One region of the Rhizobium sp. CECT 9324 genome, then DNA from elsewhere that is predicted to be linked to it. Evidence: riboswitches for the same ligand, from Rfam matches in the RefSeq annotation. Region 1 holds a riboswitch; the other holds the start of a gene.
What was found. A riboswitch is a leader RNA that binds a small molecule or an ion and turns the genes downstream of it on or off. The one in region 1 is predicted to bind thiamine pyrophosphate.
Positions count from the first base shown of each region.

Region 1 (7,429 bases):
ATGCACCACCACCGACCACATCTGCGCGCTCATGCACTTCGACGGTGAAACCACGTCGCCTCAATTCGTGCGCGGTGACGAGGCCGGCTATGCCGGCCCCTTTTATGACAATGGTCATGTCACTCTCCCAATAATGGCGGTGCTGTTTCGGCCAGCGGCACATAGAGTTGCCCGCCCTGGCGGAATTTCTCCGCCATCGCCTGCAAACCTTCCTTCTGCGCTTCGGCGCGAATGTCATGCGAAATGCGCATCGAGCAGAATTTAGGGCCGCACATCGAGCAGAAATGCGCGACCTTGTGAGCCTCCTTCGGAAGGGTCTCGTCGTGGAACGAGCGGGCGGTGTCCGGATCGAGCGACAGGTTGAACTGGTCCTCCCAGCGAAACTCGAAGCGTGCCCGCGACAGGGCGTCATCGCGCAGTTGCGCCGCGGGATGACCCTTGGCGAGATCGGCGGCATGGGCGGCGATCTTGTAGGTGATAACGCCGATTTTCACATCATTGCGGTCGGGCAGGCCGAGATGCTCCTTCGGCGTGACGTAACAAAGCATGGCCGTGCCGAACCAGCCGATCATGGCGGCACCGATCCCGGAGGTGATGTGGTCATAGCCGGGTGCGATATCGGTGGTCAGTGGTCCGAGCGTATAGAAGGGCGCTTCGCCACAGACCTTCAACTGCTTGTCCATGTTCTCCTTGATCTTGTGCATCGGCACATGGCCGGGACCTTCGATCATCACCTGGCAATCCTTGGCCCATGCGATCTGAGTCAATTCGCCCAGGGTCTCCAGCTCGGCAAACTGGGCAGCGTCATTGGCATCGGCAATGGAACCCGGACGAAGCCCGTCGCCGAGCGAGAACGACACGTCGTAGCTCCGGCAGATGTCGCAGATTTCCTCGAAATGCTCGTAGAGAAAGCTCTCTCGGTGATGATGCAGACACCACTTGGCCATGATCGAACCACCGCGGCTGACGATGCCGGTGACGCGATTGACGGTCAGCGGAATGTAAGCAAGCCTGACGCCGGCATGGATGGTGAAATAGTCGACGCCCTGTTCGGCCTGTTCGATCAATGTGTCGCGATAGACCTCCCAGGTCAGGTCCTCGGCAATGCCGCCGACCTTTTCCAGTGCCTGGTAAAGAGGAACCGTGCCGATCGGTACCGGTGCATTGCGGATGATCCAGTCGCGGATGTTGTGAATGTTGCGGCCGGTGGACAGGTCCATGACTGTGTCGGCGCCCCAGCGGATCGCCCACACCATCTTTTCAACTTCTTCCGCCATCGAAGACGTGACGGCGGAATTGCCGATATTGGCGTTAATCTTGACGAGAAAATTGCGGCCAATGATCATTGGCTCGAGTTCGGGATGGTTGATGTTGGCCGGGATGATCGCGCGGCCGGCGGCCACTTCCTGGCGGACAAATTCCGGCGTGACAAAGTCTGGAATATGCGCGCCAAAGCTCTCGCCATCGCGGGACATTGTCTGGGTTTCAGCCTTGCGGCCCAGGTTTTCGCGGATCGCGATGAATTCCATTTCCGGTGTGATGATGCCAGCATGGGCATAGGCGAGCTGGGTGACGGCCTTGCCGTCGGTTGCACGCAAGGGCGGGTGACGCACGGGGAATTCCGGCGTTAATCGGTCGTTGGAAACGAAGCCGTTGTCTTCCGGCTTGATGTGTCGGCCGTCATATAATTCGACATCACCGCGGGCGCGTATCCAGGCGGTGCGGTTGCGGGGGAGACCCGCATCAATCGCGATCGTAGCCGCCTGATCGGTATAGGGGCCTGAGCTGTCGTATAGGTTGACGGGAGGCTCACCCGAGGTCGGATGAAGCGCGATCTGTCGCATGGGCACGCGAATATCCGGGTGGTGTTCGCCGGCCAGATGGATCTTTGTCGAGGCAGGAAGTGGCCCGGTGGTGACTTCGGGTTTCGTAAAGTTTTGGGCAATGTTCATCGTGAGGCTCCAAGTTTGATGTTGGAGACCCAGTCATGTCAGCCGGAAAGATGGATAGACGCCTGCCTTCAGTCCACAGAATGGACTCTTGGCATTGCAGCGCTCGCACCGTCCCTACGCCAGTATGAACTGGATCAGGTTCAACGGGTCACTGCGCTGCTTTCGAAAAAGCTCAGCAGACTCTCAGCCCCTTGACGGGACCCCCCTGGTGAATGACTTAAGGTTACGAACATATGGCTTGCCGCGTCAAGTGCCGATCGAAAGCGGTGGGATCGGCCGATCCCGATGCCGACGCTAATTCGATGACGTCGGTTGCGCGAGGCAGTGTCCGGGCATCATGATCCCAATCACCGTGCTTGTCGCAGCGGAGCGCTATTCGTATTCCATTTGGCATTCTTGCAATTGACAGATCGTTGTTTGCAGGCGTATCACTTCATTCTAATTGGTATGACCACTTGGCCACCTGTCCAGAAGGACGCTGCAGACCATGATTTTCTCCGCCGTTGAATCGCGCCGCCTGTATCGCCAGGTGGCGGACCAGATGCGAGGCCTGATCGAGCGCGGCGAATTGCAGGCGGGGTCAAGGCTGCCGGCCGAGCGTGATCTGGCGCAGAAGCTCGGCGTCTCGCGTCCGACCATTCGGGAGGCATTGATCGTGCTCGAAGTCGAGGGATTCATCGATATCCGCATGGGTTCCGGCATCTATGTGACGGCGCGCAAGGTGCCAGTCGCTGACCTGCCGCCGGAAGATTTTGAAGGGCCGTTTGAGTTGCTACGTGCGCGGGCGGTGGTCGAATGTGCTGTAGCCGAGGAAGCGGCACGGCTGGCCAGGCCCGAACACATCCTGGTGCTCGACGACAATCTGGCCAAGATGGACGCGGCACTGGATGATCGCCGTGCCGCCTTGGCCCTTGATCGCGATTTCCATGTGATCGTGTCGGGTATCATCGCCAATGCCACATTGAACCGTTTCGTCGGCAGCATTCACGATATGCGCATGACACCCTATTTTGAAAAGCTCGCCAGCTATTTCGAAAACAAGGATACCTGGAGGGCCGCGATGGAGGAGCATCGCGCCATTCGAGATGCAATTGCAGCCGCGGATCCAGTGGCAGCCCGGGCCGCCATGCGTGCCCATCTCGACCAATCACAGCTTCGCCTGTCGGAAAGTTTCGAGGAGGAAACGACCGACGGTTCGATACCGGCCGCATGGAGGCGTGCCGGCGGCATTTAGCCGATCGACTGACTTCAACTTGGGAGGAGAATAAGATGAAGTTCAAACTGAAAATGCTGATGGGCGCAACCGCCGCCATTCTGGCCTCGGCGCTGACCGCGCAGGCCGAAACCGTTCTGAAGTGGGCGCATGTCTACGAGACGTCGGAACCTTTCCATTCTGAATCCGTCTGGGCGGCCGAGGAAATCGGCAAGCGCACCGAAGGGCGCTACAAGATCGATGTCTTTCCGGCATCGCAGCTCGGCAAGGAGGCCGACCTCAACCAGGGCCTGAAGCTCGGTACGGTTGACATCATCATCTCGGGTTCAAGCTTTGCAGCGCGTGAATATGCGCCGATCGGCGTCACATATTATCCCTATACCTTCCGCGATCCGGCACACCTGATTGCCTATACCAAGAGCGATGTCTTCAAACGTCTTGCCCAGGGTTATGAAGACGCGTCAGGCAATCATATCACCGCGGTTACCTATTACGGCACGCGCCACACCACGTCGAACAAGCCGATCACCAAATGCGCCGACATGGCTGGCCTGAAGATCCGCGTTCCGGACGTTCCGGCCTATCTCGCCATGCCCCGTTCCTGCGGTGCGAACACCACGCCGATCGCTTTTGCCGAGGTCTATCTTGCTCTGCAGAACGGCACGGTCGAAGCGCAGGAAAACCCGCTGACCACGATCGAAGCGAAGAAATTCTACGAAGTGCAGAAGCACATCGTGCTGACCGGGCACATCGTCGATCATCTCAACACGCTGATTTCGAAAAGCCTGTGGGCAAACCTTTCTGATGCCGACAAGCAGATCTTCACCGAAGTGATGCAGCAGGCGGCTGAACGCAGCACCAATATCATCGCCGAACGCGAGCAGGCTCTGGTTGCGACCTTCAAGGAACGGGGAATCGATGTTGCCGAAGTCGACAAGGCCGACTTCGAAAAGACCGTGATGGAAAAAGCGGCGATGGAAGACTTCGGCTATGTCAAAGCCGATTGGGAGGCGATCCGCGCCGTCAAGTGATCCGTGTGCCGGCTCTTCCCGGAAGGGCCGGCATTCCTTCCTCTTTCGCGGATGTCTGCCATGTCAAAAGAAATCCACACGCCGATCACAGCGGAGGAGCTTGCGCACTCCTTCGATGAAGCTGCACCCGATATCGATATTTCGCACTATGCTGTCGAAGACTGGGTCACGCTTGCCATATTCTGGGTCATGGCGGGATGTGTCTTCCTGCAGTTCTTTACTCGTTATGTGCTCAATAATTCCTATGCCTGGACGGAAGAGATCGCGATCAACTGCCTGATCGGCGTGGTCTTTCTCGGTGCTGTGATGTGCGTGCGGGTGTCGCGCCATATCCAGGTTGACGTGCTTTATCACTATGTTCCGGCGAAGGTGGCTCGGGCGCTGGCGATCTTCGTCGATCTCGTGCGGATCGGGTTCTTCATCTACGCCTGCTGGCTGATGTGGCGCTATGTGTCGATTGTCGCGGACGAGCGCATGGTGACCGTCGACCTGCCGCGCAACATCGTCTTTTACAGCGTGATGGCAGGCTTCGTGTTGATGCTGTTCCGCTCTATCCAGGTTTTCATCGCCAATCAGCGGCGCGGCTATTCCGTGCTCGAGCGGCCGGAAGAATTTCAGAAGATCGAGGATTGATCCATGCTTCTGCTCGTCGGTTCCTTTCTTGTCCTGATGGTCGTCGGCGTGCCGGTCTCCATCTCCATGGCTGTCGCCTCCGTCCTCTATCTCGTCTTTTACAATGTCGCCCCGGATATCATCGCCGCACAGCGGATGATTGCAGGCGTCGAGAGCTTTCCGCTTCTGGCAGTGCCCTTTTTCATCCTCGCCGGCAATCTGATGAATTCCGCTGGCGTTACCGGACGCATCTATGCCTTCGCTGTCGCCCTTGTCGGCTGGATGAAAGGAGGCTTGGCACAGGTCAATATCATCGGCTCGGTGATCTTTTCCGGCATGTCGGGCACGGCTTTGGCCGATGCCGCGGGCATTGGCACGATCGAGATCAAGGCGATGAAGGATCATGGTTATCCGGTTGAAGTAGCCGTCGGCGTGACGGCAGCGTCGGCCACCCTCGGCCCGATCTTTCCGCCGTCGCTGCCCTTCGTGATCTACGGCATGATGGCCAATGTTTCCATCGGTGCCCTGTTCATGGCCGGTATCGTTCCGGGCGTTATCATGACGCTTCTGATGATGATCACCGTCGCGATCTTTGCCTATCGACGTGGCTGGGGGGCTGATACGCCCTTCGAAATCAAGCGACTGCTCTCGGCTTCTGTGGAAGTGCTTGTCGTGCTTGCGGTTCCGGTCACGATCTATGTTTTGATGTTTGCCGGCCTGTCGATGAACGTGGCAGTCGGGATTGCTCTGGTTCTTCTCCTCACGGCCGACTGGTATTTCGACTTTTCTGCCGTCATGGCGCTGATGACCCCTGTTATCCTGATCGGCGGCATGACCATGGGCTGGTTCACGCCAACGGAGGCAGCCGTTGCCGCGGTCCTGTGGTCGCTGTTCCTCGGCCTGGTACGCTACCGGACGATGACGCTGAAATCGCTTTCACGCGCGACCTTCGATACGATCGAAACAACGGCATCGGTCCTGTTCATCGTGACGGCGGCGTCGATCTTCGCCTGGCTGCTCACGGTAAGTCAGGCCGCACAGATGCTGTCGGGAGCCATGCTGTCGATTACCGACAACAAGTGGGTGTTTCTCATCCTGGTCAACCTGCTCATGCTGTTCGTTGGCTGCTTCCTGGATACGATTGCCGCGATCACCATCCTGGTACCGATCCTGCTGCCGATCGTGTTGCAGTTCGACATCGATCCGGTGCATTTCGGCCTGATCATGACTCTCAACCTGATGATCGGGCTGTTGCATCCACCGCTCGGCATGGTGCTCTTCGTGCTGTCGCGTGTCGCCAAGCTTTCGGTCGAGCGGACCACGATGGCGATCCTGCCCTGGCTCGTGCCGCTGTTCATCGCCCTCATCCTGATCACCTTTGTCCCGGCCATCACACTGTGGCTGCCGACAGAACTCGGTCTGATCCGCTGAAGGGAATAGAGTGATGCAAACGCGCCTTGCCCGGCTTTACGGCCAACGTGATCTCAAGATCGAAACGGCGGATGTTGGCGCGCCGGGCGAGGGAGAAGTCCTGATCAAGATGGCGGCGGGCGGCATCTGCGGCTCCGATCTCCATTACTATCAGGATGGTGGTTTCGGTCCGGTGAGGGTTCGCGAACCGATCATTCCCGGCCATGAAGCGTCAGGCTATGTTTCTGCCCTCGGCGCCGGTGTCTCGGGTCTGGCAATCGGCGATCTGGTCGCGATCAATCCCAGCCAGCCCTGCGGCCACTGCCGCTTTTGCGCTGCGGGCACGCCCATTCACTGCCTCAACATGCAGTTCATGGGCAGTGCGATGCGCCTGCCCCATGCGCAGGGCATGTTTCGCGACTGGATGATCGTTCCGTCGCTTCAATGCTTCCCGGCAGGCTCCCTGGTCACAGCCGGAGAAGCCGCCTGCGCCGAGCCGCTTGCAGTTTGTCTGCACGCGGTGGCGCAGGCTGGCAATCTCACCGGTTGCTCGGTGCTTGTCACTGGCGCCGGCCCGATCGGAGCGCTCGTCGTGGCGGCAGTTCGTCACGCTGGCGCTGCCGAGGTGGTTGTTACCGATCTTGCCGATGCCGCGCTTGAAAGGGCAGCGGCGATGGGAGCCACCCGGACGATCAATATTCGCCAGGACCCGGGTGCGCTTGCACCCTTTGAGGTGGACAAGGGACAGTTCGATACCGTCTTCGAATGCTCGGCCGCGGAACCGGCGCTGAGAGCCGCGATTGCAACGGTGCGGCCGCGCGGGCTGATCGTGCAGGTCGGGGTCACCGGCGATATCAGGCTTCCGCTCAATGCATTGGTCGGCAAGGAACTGCGCCTCGTCGGGTCGCAACGTTTCGACACCGAGTTTGCCGAGGCCGTTCGCCTGATAGCCGATCGCCGCATCGATGTTCGGCCGATCATCTCCCACAGTTTTCCGATCGATCAGGCGGTTGCGGCCTTCGATCAGGCCGGTGACCGTTCGGTTGCCTGCAAGGTGCAGCTCAGTTTTCTTCGCTGAAGGAGTTTTCCATGCGACATACATGGCGTTGGTTCGGGCCCGTGGATAGGGTCAGCGTGCAGGATGCAGCCCAGGCCGGCGCGCTTGGCATTGTCAGCGCTCTGCATCACATCCCCACCGGCGATGTCTGGCC
Region 1 is NZ_CAKKMZ010000001.1:3,878,821-3,886,249, reverse strand. Features, by position in the region: gene thiO (glycine oxidase ThiO) at 1-118, opposite strand, end outside; gene thiC (phosphomethylpyrimidine synthase ThiC) at 120-1,952, opposite strand; TPP riboswitch at 2,046-2,169, opposite strand; gene LQ231_RS18830 (FadR/GntR family transcriptional regulator) at 2,440-3,186, shown strand; gene LQ231_RS18825 (sialic acid TRAP transporter substrate-binding protein SiaP) at 3,222-4,196, shown strand; gene LQ231_RS18820 (TRAP transporter small permease) at 4,257-4,829, shown strand; gene LQ231_RS18815 (TRAP transporter large permease) at 4,833-6,239, shown strand; gene LQ231_RS18810 (L-idonate 5-dehydrogenase) at 6,253-7,296, shown strand; gene uxuA (mannonate dehydratase) at 7,308-7,429, shown strand, end outside.

Region 2 (7,429 bases), 3.0 Mb from region 1:
CCGACATTTGCCTCGTCGGTGAATTGCGATAGGGTCGCGCCGACAGAAACGGGACCCTTTGCATGACCCTGGACGGCACGCGCATTCTCCTGATCATTGCCGGCGGCATTGCTGCCTACAAGAGCCTGGATCTCATCCGCAGGCTGCGCGAACGCGGCGCGGTGGTGCGGCCGGTCATGACCCGAGCCGCCCAGGAGTTCGTCACGCCACTGGCTGTCGGCGCACTCTCGTCCGGCCATGTCTACACGGAGCTGTTTTCCCGAGAAGACGAACAGGATGTCGGCCATATCCGACTGGCGCGGGACTGCGATCTTGTGCTCGTCGCACCTGCGACCGCCGACCTGATGGCCAAGATGGCGCATGGTATGGCCGACGATCTCGCGTCGACCGTGCTCCTGGCCAGTGACCGCCCAATCCTGATCGCGCCGGCAATGAACCCTAAAATGTGGGCCGCAGCCGCCACGCAGCGCAATCTGGCAGTGCTCAAAAATGACGGCGTGGATGTGGTCGGTCCGCTCGAAGGCGAAATGGCGGAAAGCGGCGAGCGTGGCCTTGGCCGTATGGCCGAACCGCTCGATATTGTCGCTGCCGTCGAAAACCTTCTGTCGCGACCGAAGCCACTCGCGGGCCGGAAGGCGGTGGTGACATCAGGCCCGACGCATGAGCCGATCGATCCGGTGCGCTACATTGCCAATCGCTCTTCCGGCAAACAGGGCCATGCGATCGCAGCGGCCCTTGCGAGGCTCGGCGCGGATGTCACCCTCGTCTCCGGACCGGTAAGCATTCCCGACCCAGCTGGCGTAAATACCCAACATGTCGAGCGGGCCGAGGAAATGCGTGACGCCGTGATTGCAAGTCTTCCTGCCGACATCGCCGTCATGGTCGCCGCCGTCGCCGACTGGCGCGTCGTGAGTTCCTCCGGCCAGAAAATCAAGAAGCAGCCTGGAGAGGCGCCGCCTCCCCTGCAGCTTGCCGAAAACCCGGATATCCTCAAGACGATCGGCCATCACGCGCAGAGACCGCAACTGGTGGTCGGTTTCGCGGCCGAAACCCAGAACGTGGAGGAAAACGGTCGCGCCAAGCTTGAGCGCAAGGGTGCCGATCTGATTGTCGCCAACGATGTCTCACCTGAAACCGGCATCATGGGCGGAGATCGCAACAGCGTGCGGCTGATCTCGAAGACCGGTGTGGAAGCGTGGCCGGACCTGTCGAAGGACGAGGTCGCCGAGCGGTTGGCGCTCTGGATCGCGACGCAGATTGGTGGAGCAAAACCATGAGCCTTTTCAGCCGCACCGGATTTCGGCACTTCGTCGAGGCGATGCCCGGCACCTCGCTGATCGATCAATGGGAATCAACTGTTGCCAAGGTTGGAGACAAGGTATTCGGCCTGATCACCGATGCGGAAAACCGGCTGACATTCAAAGTCACCGAAGAGAGCTTCGAGATCCTGACCGCGCTGGAAGGAATCGAGCAGGCTCCCTATTTCGCCAAGCGTAAATGGGTCTCTGTTTCACCGGTATCGACTTTGACCGCAGAGGAGGCCGCAGAGTATCTGCGTCGTTCCTATGGCCTGGTCAGCGCAGGCATGACACGCAAGCTGCGCATCGAACTGGGTATTCCCCTTTAACTGGCGATCAACCGCTGATTTGGTTGCCGAGACGCGATCAGAGCGCCATTGCCGGCACCCGTGCCGGTTCAGGCAAACGCGCGTCGTCGGCGGACGGGCGGAACTCGACCGCATCGAGACCTTTTTCACTGAGGATCACCGCGCTACTGGCCGGAATCTCGACCCATTTGTCGGTCTCGTCGGTGAGCGGCTCGGAGACGAGACAGTAACCGCCCTTGTCGCCCATCGGGGCTGCATAGAGCGTCGGCGCGAAAGCGTCGGTCGAATAACGCACGGCATAGAGCGTCCGGCCGTCGGAGAAGGCCGCCGTGAAGCGTACACGCGCTTCGCCGGTCATGTGCATGCTCATGCGCTCGACAAAGCCCACGGCCTCGCTCATGGCGGCAATCGGCCTTTCTTTCAGGCCAAACTGCAGGGCAAGCAGAAAAAGCAGCTCGGAATCGGTGGTGCCGACACGGGCGTGGAAATGTTCGTCATCGAGCATGGTTTCCATCGGCCGGCGGATACGATCGAAATGATCGATCTGGCCGTTGTGCATGAAGGACCAGTTGCCGTTAACGAAGGGATGACAGTTGTCGCGGCGGGTCGTGCCGTGGGTGGCTGCGCGGACATGCGCCAGAAACAGCGGCGACCGGATCTGGCTGGCAAGGCTCTTCAGGTTGCAATCGGACCAGGCGGGAAGCACATCGCGGAAACGGCCAGGCTCCGGGCGGTCGCCGTACCAGGCGATGCCGAAGCCATCCGCATTGGTGGCTGTCTTGGCGCGGGTGGCGCAATGGGATTGCTCAATCAACGAATGCGCCGGTGAGGTGACCAGTTCTTCAAGGTAGATCGCTTCGCCGCGATAGGCTGCCCAACGACACATGCGTTTTCACAACTCCTGCAAGCTGCCGATCCGGTGTCTGCGCGCTTTCCGTCAGTGTTCAACCGATTGGCTAATGATTTGTAAACGTCGCGACATTGATGACAGAATTTTGACGATTGCCGCAATCACTTTCTGCACTGCACAATTGAGTTTTGTGAGCGGCCGCCTGTTTTTCGAACCTCGGCGAATATTGTGAACACCGCGTTCCCGGCGCCCGCCTTCGGCTTTGGCGAAGTTCGGCTATATTGGTGTCAACCGCGTACACGCTCAAAGGAGCATCCGATGTCGATCCGACCCGTCAAGCATGAAAGCCGCGCCACGCCCACCATGGAAGGTGCCGGGGTAAAGTTGCACCGCGTCTTCGGCTTCGGCGATCCGTCGATGACCGACCCCTTTCTGATGATGGACGATTTCCGCAACGACAGTCCGTCCGATTATATTCGCGGCTTCCCCTGGCACCCGCATCGCGGCATCGAAACCATCACCTATGTGCTGGCCGGCACGGTCGAGCATGGCGACAGCCTGGGCAATCGCGGCCTGCTCGGCGCGGGCGACCTGCAGTGGATGACCGCCGGCAGCGGCATCATGCATCAGGAAATGCCCAAGGGCGACTTTGCCGGCCGCATGCACGGCTTCCAGCTCTGGGCCAATCTGCCCTCGTCGTTGAAAATGACCGCGCCGCGCTACCAGGACATCAAGTCCGCCGACATTCCCGTCGTGGTCGATGATGACGGCACCGCGGTCCGGGTGATTTCCGGCGACTTCTGGGGCAAGGCCGGTCCCGTCGATGGCATTGCAGCCGAGCCGGTCTATCTCGACATTTCAGTGCCGCCCGGCAAACGCAAGACCATTCCGGTCGACACCTACCGTTCAGCCTTCGCCTATATCTTTGCAGGCTCCGGCAGTTTTCGCGACGCGTCCTCGCCATTCGGGGTGAAGGTCGAGAAGGAATACATGGGCGAGGAGCTCAATATCAGAGACCTCTCGGGCAATCGCACATTGGTGGTGTTCGACACCGGCGACGAAATTACGGTCCAGGCCGGGGAACAGGGCATCCGATTCCTTCTGGTCACCGGCAAGCCGATCAAGGAGCCTGTCGCCTGGCACGGTCCGATCGTGATGAACACGCGCGAGGAATTGATGCAGGCCATGCAGGAATTGCAGAATGGAACTTTTATCAAGGTCGATCATTAATCACACAGCCGCAAGGCTTAGGTAGTCAAGTTCCCCTTGCCCGGCGGCCCCCTCCGCCGGGTTTTCTTTTTGTGGGAGATGGACGATGCTCATCACCGGCAGTTGCCACTGCGGCGCCATCCGCTACGAAGCCGACGTCGATCCTCAAGAGGTCGGCATCTGTCACTGCGTCGATTGCCAGCGGCTGACGGGTGGTGCCTACCGGGTCAGCGTCGGCGTCGAACCGCATAATTTCCGCGTCCTTGCCGGTACCGCACGGCGGTATCGCAAGGTCGCGGATAGCGGCAGGCCGAGCGACCAGTTTTTCTGCGATACCTGTGGCTCACCCCTCTGGCGGGTCGACGCTACCGGCAGCAGTATCGCCATTCGTCTCGGCACGGTCGATCAACGTCAGGCGTTGACACCCAACCATCAGAGCTGGACAGGATCGGCTTTGCAATGGGTGAGCGACATCCGCGATATTCCCGCATCATCCGGGGAATAGGGGCCCAATCGCGCTATTGCCAGAGCGCGTGAAAGTGGTGAACCGGGCCATGGCCAGAACCGACCGACAACGTCCCCGACAAACGGACAGCTTCAGCCAGCCAGTCCTTAGCGACCGCGACGGCATCATACGGCGAGAGCCCCTTGGCAAGTTCGGCAGCAATCGCGCTCGACAGCGAGCAGCCTGTACCATGGGTGTTCTTCGTTTCAATGCGCGGCGCTTCGAACCAGTGGACGCTCTCACCCAGGACCAGGAGATCGGGGCTGTCGGCGGCGGCAAGATGTCCACCCTTCAACAGCACAGCTGCCGCGCCACCCACAGCCAGCCGCACCGCCTGCGATTCCATCACGCGGCGGTTCTCGGCCTCGGCTTCACCGAGCAAAGCCGCCGCTTCCGGCAGATTGGGAGTGAGCAGCGTTGCCAGCGGCAAAAGCTCATCCCGCAATACCGCAACAGCCTCTGGGTCCAGCAGTGAGGCGCCGCCCTTGGCGATCATCACCGGGTCCAGCACGACAGGAATTCCGCGATGCGGCCTGAGCGCGCCCGCAATTGCACTGGCAATGCCCGCGTTGGCAATCATGCCGATTTTCACCGCATCGACCCGGACATCGGCAAAAACCATCCGGATCTGCTCGGCGACAAAACCGGGATCCAGCGCCTGCACAGCCGAAACCCCTTGGGTGTTCTGTGCCGTCAACGCCGTGATCGCCGCCATGCCGTAACAGCCACGCGCCGAAAATGTCTTCAGGTCGGCCTGGATCCCGGCACCTCCCGACGGATCGGATCCGGCAATCGACAGGACGTTTGCGATAGAAGTGGAACTGGTTTTCACGGACACCCCTTTTTAAGCGGGGCAGTTGGTGGGACGGATCGCGAAGTCAATCCTGAAATCGTCCCGAGCAACTCCCTCCGCCAGCATTATCTGGTTCAGGTTCAAAGGGTGCTTCTCAGTCCATCTCTCGACGAACGCCCCTGTCTCTCAATTATGATGTTCTAGACCAAGGCCGTGCTGCTGTCATGTGAAACGCCGGATGCCCCGCGAAGCGCACCGAACCATTTGCGGCAACAGTCAAAAATAGCTACGTGCGTAATCTGCCTGTTCCCACATCTCAAGGATTTCGCGATTGACCTCCGCCCAGAACACCGTCTTTGACAAACGTTACAACGGCTTCCTGTTCGACATGGACGGGACGTTGCTCAACTCCATTGCGGCCGCCGAACGAGTCTGGGGGAAATGGGCGGCACGGCACGGGCTCGACGTTGCGGCCTTCCTGCCGACAATGCATGGCAAGCGCGGCATCGACACGATCCGCGGGCTCGCCCTGCCCGGTGTCGATGCGGTCGCGGAAGCCCTGGAAATCGAGCGCGGCGAAATCGAGGATGTCGAAGGCGTTGTGGCCATCCCCGGTGCAATCGACTTCCTCAACGGCCTGCCTCCCGCGCGCTGGGCGATCGTCACATCTGCCCCGGCCCTTCTGGCCCGGGCACGCATCGAGGCCGCCGGCCTGCCACAACCGCCGACGATCATCACCGCCGAGGATGTCAAGATCGGCAAGCCCAATCCCGCCGGCTATCTGCTCGGCGCAAGCCATCTCGGCGTCGATCCTGCCCGCTGCCTGGTGTTTGAAGATGTCATGGCCGGCGTCTTGGCGGGCGAGGCTGCGGGCTCAGATGTCATGGTGGTCACAGCGACCCACAGTCATGCCATGGAAACAAGGCATCCGAGCCTGGCCAGCTACGAAAACGTGCGGGTCCATGTCGACGCCGATGGCGGCATGCAGATCGTGCGGGCGGGCTGACGGGGCGCATCAGCGGGAAGCCTGGAAGCGCCCCGCGCCGAAGTTCACGGAATATCACGCCGCCTTGGCGACGTGATATTCCTTGATCGCGACCATCTTGATCGCCGGATAACGCTCAGCTTCGTAGCGCAGCGAAAACGCGTCCTGCGCCATGAACACCGGATCTCCGTCCAGGTCGCGGCAGATATCGCCACGGCGCTGGGTCATGAACTTGTCGAGTTCGGCAGGCTGATCGGAGGAAATCCAGCGGCAGACCGAGAAACGCGACATCTCGAAGGAGACCGGCAGCGTGTATTCGCCAGCCAGTCGCTCCTTCAGAACGTCGAGCTGTAGAGCGCCGACGACACCGACGATCGCGGGCGAGCCGTCTTCCGGGGAAAACAGCTGCACGACGCCTTCTTCGGCCATCTGCTGCAGGGCTTCCTTCAGCTTCTTCGCCTTCATCGCATCTTCGAGGCGCACGCGGCGCAGGATTTCCGGCGAAAAATTCGGCACGCCCTGGAAGACAAGGTTCTCGCCTTCGGTCAGCGTGTCGCCGATGCGCAAGGTCCCGTGGTTCGGAATGCCGACCACGTCGCCGGCATAGGCCGTGTCGGCGAGCTGGCGCTGCGAGGCGAAGAAGAACTGCGGCGCCGTCAGGCCCATCTGCTTGCCGGTGCGGGCCAGCCGCGCCTTCATGCCACGCTCGAGCTTGCCGGAGCAGATACGGGCAAAAGCGATACGGTCGCGGTGGTTCGGATCCATATTGGCCTGAATCTTGAAGACGAAGGCCGTCATCTTGTCTTCGGCGGCATGCACGGTGCGTATGTCAGCCACCTGGTCGCGCGGCGGCGGGGCGAAATCGCCGAGCGCATTGATCAGGTCGCGCACGCCGAAATTCTTCAGCGCCGAGCCGAAGAAGACCGGGGTCATGTGGCCCTCGAGGAAGGCCTGCCTGTCGAACGGGCGGCAGGCTTCCTGGGCAAGCTCCAATTCTTCGATGAAGGCGGCGCGCTCGTTTTCCGGGAGTTGCTCGGCAACATTGGCCGGGCTGTTGACCGGCAGGCCTTCAACCTGTTTGTCGGACCCGCGGAAGGTGTTTTCCACCAGATTGTAGGAACCGCTGAACGTCTTGGAGCGGCCGACAGGCCAGGTGATCGGTGCTGTGTCGAGCGCCAGCTTTTCCTCGACCTCATCGAGGATCTCGAAGGGGTCGCGGCTCTCTCGGTCCATCTTGTTGATGAAGGTGATGATCGGGATGTCGCGCATGCGGCAGACCTCGAACAGCTTGAGCGTGCGCGGCTCGATGCCCTTGGCCGCGTCGATGACCATGACGGCGGCGTCGACGGCGGTCAGCGTGCGATAGGTATCGTCGGCAAAGTCTTCGTGACCCGGCGTATCGAGAATATTGAAGACTTTGTCATTGTATTCGAAGGTCATCACCGAGGTCACGACCGAAATGCCGCGCTCGCGCTCGATCT
Region 2 is NZ_CAKKMZ010000001.1:888,837-896,265, reverse strand. Features, by position in the region: gene coaBC (bifunctional phosphopantothenoylcysteine decarboxylase/phosphopantothenate--cysteine ligase CoaBC) at 63-1,277, shown strand; gene LQ231_RS04255 (MmcQ/YjbR family DNA-binding protein) at 1,274-1,627, shown strand; gene LQ231_RS04250 (class II glutamine amidotransferase) at 1,665-2,492, opposite strand; gene LQ231_RS04245 (pirin family protein) at 2,775-3,686, shown strand; gene LQ231_RS04240 (GFA family protein) at 3,772-4,170, shown strand; gene thiD (bifunctional hydroxymethylpyrimidine kinase/phosphomethylpyrimidine kinase) at 4,184-5,002, opposite strand; TPP riboswitch at 5,058-5,154, opposite strand; gene LQ231_RS04230 (HAD-IA family hydrolase) at 5,295-5,969, shown strand; gene LQ231_RS04225 (peptide chain release factor 3) at 6,024-7,429, opposite strand, start outside.
Region 2: linked by a shared signal. The riboswitch ahead of thiD (bifunctional hydroxymethylpyrimidine kinase/phosphomethylpyrimidine kinase) and the one ahead of thiC (phosphomethylpyrimidine synthase ThiC) in region 1 are both predicted to bind thiamine pyrophosphate.